Regions from separate parts of the Prolixibacter sp. NT017 genome, predicted to be linked through region 1. Evidence: riboswitches for the same ligand, from Rfam matches in the RefSeq annotation. Region 1 holds a riboswitch; the other holds the start of a gene.

Region 1 (2,204 bases):
CTGAAATTATTGACTTTCTGGATAAAATGGCTCAGTTCTATCAATCGGGAGTGGGCAAACATCACCGGGTTCAGTTCACTCATAACTCGTTACCGAAAGAACTGCTTATCGACCAAAAACTGCTGCGCGAAATTGCCGGTAATTTCATTTCCAATGCGATAAAGTATTCCGATAAAGGAAAGACGGTTGAATTAGCTGCTGAATATTCCGAAGGGAAACTGAAAATTTCGGTTCGCGATGAAGGTGTCGGCATCTCGAAGGGAGACCAGGAGAAACTTTTCGAGTATTTCTACCGTGCCAAAACTACCGAGAATATAGAAGGTTCGGGTGTCGGACTGGCCATTGCCCGTCAGGCGGTCAATTTGCTTAATGGAAAAATTGAGGTGGAAAGCGAGCCGGGAAAAGGTTCCACCTTCATCGTTGAATTCCCTGTAGAGCAAATAAATTGAGAGCCATTTCAAATTGAAATCACCAAAATAATACGCTCACTTTTACTTTCTGCCACTAAATTATTTACTAATTTTGCGTCGACTTGGTTCCCATATTGTTGGGGATGAAAAGGGAATCCGGTGAGAATCCGGAACAGTACCCGCTGCTGTAATTTCCGATTCTGCTTTTGCAGAATAGTAAGTTTTCGGTTAGAAAACCACTGTTTTCATGAAACGGGAAGGTAACCGAAAATCGGAATGAGTCAGAAGACCTGCCAGGTTGGTTTAAGCTTTCGGGATCAAAAGCGTGAAGACAACCATCGCAAGTTTGTTTTTCTTCCCCTTAGCTTAAAATCAATTACTCAACATCAACCAATTGATTTTAAGTTTTATGAAAAAACTAATTCTTTTAAGCTACATGCTGCTTGCAGGACTTTTTTTCCTGGTCTCCTGCAGCAAAACCGAATCTCCTCTTCTGCCGGAAATTACCATGGACATCCCAAGTCAGGGATACGAAGTTACAGCCGGAACACAACTTTCGCTGGTGGCACAGGCCAGTAATGCCGACGGAGCTACGTACAGCTGGACAAATAACGGACAAGAGGTATCTCAGCAACAGACTTACAACTTTCTTTCTGAAGTTCCAGGCGCCTATCAAATTGGATTAACCGTTAGTACAACTGATGGGCACGCTTCCACTCAATTCAAGGTTACGGTAACATCGTCACCATACATCACCAAAGTTTTCGATTATCAATATGGTCCCGGCCAGCATGCATCCATTGTCACAACCGGCGAAAGTAACAACTTCATTGGTGTTCCCTGGGCCGATGGAAAAAGCTTCGTGCACCTGGGCGGCTGGGGTGGATACATCATTGCGGGTTTCGACCACACAGTGAAAAACCGCGATGGGTATGACTTTGCCGTTTATGCTCAACCAGGAGCGTCTTCCGAGCCGGGAGTAGTTTACGTAATGAAGGATACCAATGGAAACGGCAAACCCGACGATGGCCCATGGCTGCAGCTGAAAGGCAGCGAATACAACAACACAGAAACAATTCACAACTACGAAGTGACCTATTACAAACCGGCCAACGGAGGCAATGTAACCTGGAAAGACAACCAGGGTAACAGCGGTGAACTGATTCCTAACTTCGGCGCCGATAGTTGGTGGTGGTCCGGTTACGGCGATAAAACTGAGATCGCGTTTGATGGCGAACGCCTTCCTGATGCATACGTGAATACCAGTACCGACAGCAGCACCGAAAGCTGGGCGCTGCGCAACGGTTTGTTTACCTGGGGCTATGCCGAAACCTACAACAACCAGGATTACGACACCAACCTAAAAGCAAACCGGTTCGACATTTCCGACGCGGTGAATGCAGATGGCTCGCCGGCCAATATCGATGGCATCGATTTCATCAAAGTGCAGAGCAGTGTCTTTCAGATTGCCGGTTGGCTGAACGAAGTATCCACCGAAGTGAGCGGCGCTGTCGACCTGAATATGCTGAACAATGCCAACTAAGCCGGAGCCCGACATACAGGCACCCCGTTTTTGCATCGGTTTTATGAAGCGCCTGCCGTTGTTATTGCTGCTACTCATTCCTTTTTGTCAGGAGCTGCGGGCACAATCACTCTCCGACACCCTGAAAATAAAAGAGGTCAGGGTGGTGAGCAAGCACCTGCAGAAAAAGGAAGAGGCCGGCCTGATCCGCTCAGACGTCGATTCGATTGCCATGATCAAAGCACTGAATGCCACTCTTTCGGAACTCATCT
Region 2 (2,204 bases), 1.0 Mb from region 1:
CAGCCCACCTTCGTCTGTGCGTAATTTTCCTTCAACTTGTAAACCCGGTATTTCTTTGTTTTTTGCGCAGGCTATGTCGGTTAGTAGTAAAAGCCCGAAATTCAGCATCAACAATAATATACTGACACGAAATGACATAGGAAAAGTGTTTTTTGGTTTGGTTAAAATACCGCACTTTCCAACGTCACTAACAACCAACACCTTGCGATATTTCATTTTTATAACGAAACTGGGTGTCGCATTATTATATTGCTGATAATGAATCTTATTGATTAATTTTTACAACTACCATCCATCGATGAAAAATCAGGGCAACAAAAAAGGCGGAAGGCCCGCATTTAGGGGACATCCACCTTTTCAAAGTCAAGTATGTTAAGCAGGAATAGTATAAGCTAAACAGTTACAAAAAAAAGAGTTCTATTCCTGCCGGTTGATGATTCGCTACTCTCCTTTCGATACCATGTCGTACCGAAGGTTATCCAAACAAACGTAAGATGGCGTATTGATGCCATAGTTGCCAACGTCGGAAGAGCCAAAACGGAAGGCCAGTTTGTTCACTTTTCCCAGACTGCTTAAATCTACTTTGGTCCATTGGTCGACAATGTAATCCTGTGTGTTATCCGAAAAGCGGTAATCGGCCAAATAAAATTCTACGCTTCCAATCGAATCTCCTGCTGCATCGTAACCAATAATGTCGACTTTGAACCAATCGGGATCGTTTCCTGTGTCGCCGCCGAATTTCTTGCTGTAAGCATCTCCGTCTTTCATCGAAAGCGCCGAATAAGTATCGTTACACAACTCAATGCTTTTCAGTTGGTATTCCTTCTCATTCTGAAATGAAAAATACGCATCGCCTGAATAGGAAGGGTAAAATATGGCAAATGTGTTACCGTTGTTCGCTGCATCGAACACGCTGTATTGATTGCCATAGCCGGCTGTTTGCGTATCATTCAATGTGGAATAGGCAAAGCTGTCCCACGTCGAATAATCGGCGTTGTAATTGTTCGGGAAAACCATATCGCCCGAAGTAAATTCGCCCGAGGCGTCGCTTCCGTTCCAGTAGCCTGAAGAAGGTGTCTGCAGGTCTTCAAAATCGATGGTTTTCGTTTCAGTAATGGTTTCTTCCGATTTGTCGCAGGCAGTAAAAAGCAAAGCCGAAGCAATTGTTGCGATGAACAATCCGTTTAATTTCTTCATGATTAATCCTTTTTTGTCGTTTGATTTACGTTGATTCTGAGGTCATTTTGAAGTTCACTGATGCACGAGAGGCATAAGCATGCATCGTAGTTTTCCCTGAGCGTTTCGCACAACGCGGCGGGCAATCTTTCACGGGCACACCAACATTTCTGAATTTCGTCGTCTTGACATTCGAAGGTGGACCCACAGCGCGGACATACGTTTCCCATAATAATGACATTTAATTAATGGTTGTTTCCGGCTTTCTTCCAAATGTGAAAAATGAATAACAATTGCTTGCAGTTCATTTTTGCTATTTATCCCGAAAGCAAAAATTAGTTGTTGAATCGTGGCAGGTCTTCTGGCTCACCCGGGTTTCCTGCACCTTCCCGTTTCAAACTGAAACAGTGGTTATGCGGATCAGGAAACCCATTTAATTACGGGCTTACAGCTGCGGGAACAGCTCCGGATTTTCACCGGATTCCCTTTTCATTTTCGTCCTCCCGAACGGAGGTTGAAAAACCAAAATTCACGTCAAAGATATACGACATTTTCAAAATCTGATCATTTTTTAACAGGATATTTTACTTACTTGTGGGCGACAATAGCATTTGATTTTTTACATACGACTAAGAGATTTTTGTTTATGACTACCCCCCGGACGATGAAAAATCTGATCAGGTTTACTGTGATCGGCGCAATCATTATTATCTATCTGATTTTGATTTCACAATTTCATTGAAGCAAAAGAATTCAATGCGAATGGCATGTTTTTATGTTTCCGAACGTCCATTTTTAGTACTTTTAGTTTTTTAAAATGTGAAGAAAATGACTTCGGAGAAGACCCGGAAACGCATACTGGAATTAAGAGAGCAACTCGAACAGCATAACTACAACTACTACGTTTTAAATCAGCCGGTCATTGGCGACGAAACTTTCGATCGTTTGATGAACGAACTCATCGAACTGGAGAAAGAAGCGCCCGAGCTGAACGATCCCAATTCACCGTCACAGCGCGTGGGAAGTGA

The links. A riboswitch is a leader RNA that binds a small molecule or an ion and turns the genes downstream of it on or off. The one in region 1 is predicted to bind cobalamin.
Region 2: another riboswitch for cobalamin. It lies ahead of GJU87_RS21800 (cysteine-rich CWC family protein); the one in region 1 lies ahead of GJU87_RS03310 (PKD-like domain-containing protein).

What each region holds. Positions count from the first base shown of each region.
Region 1 is NZ_BLAV01000001.1:825,380-827,583, reverse strand. It holds gene GJU87_RS03315 (ATP-binding protein) at 1-449, shown strand, start outside; cobalamin riboswitch at 517-723, shown strand; gene GJU87_RS03310 (PKD-like domain-containing protein) at 820-1,953, shown strand; gene GJU87_RS03305 (TonB-dependent siderophore receptor) at 1,943-2,204, shown strand, end outside.
Region 2 is NZ_BLAV01000001.1:1,863,715-1,865,918, reverse strand. It holds gene GJU87_RS07795 (hypothetical protein) at 1-138, opposite strand, end outside; gene GJU87_RS07790 (DUF4465 domain-containing protein) at 442-1,197, opposite strand; gene GJU87_RS21800 (cysteine-rich CWC family protein) at 1,200-1,406, opposite strand; cobalamin riboswitch at 1,510-1,718, opposite strand; gene ligA (NAD-dependent DNA ligase LigA) at 2,005-2,204, shown strand, end outside.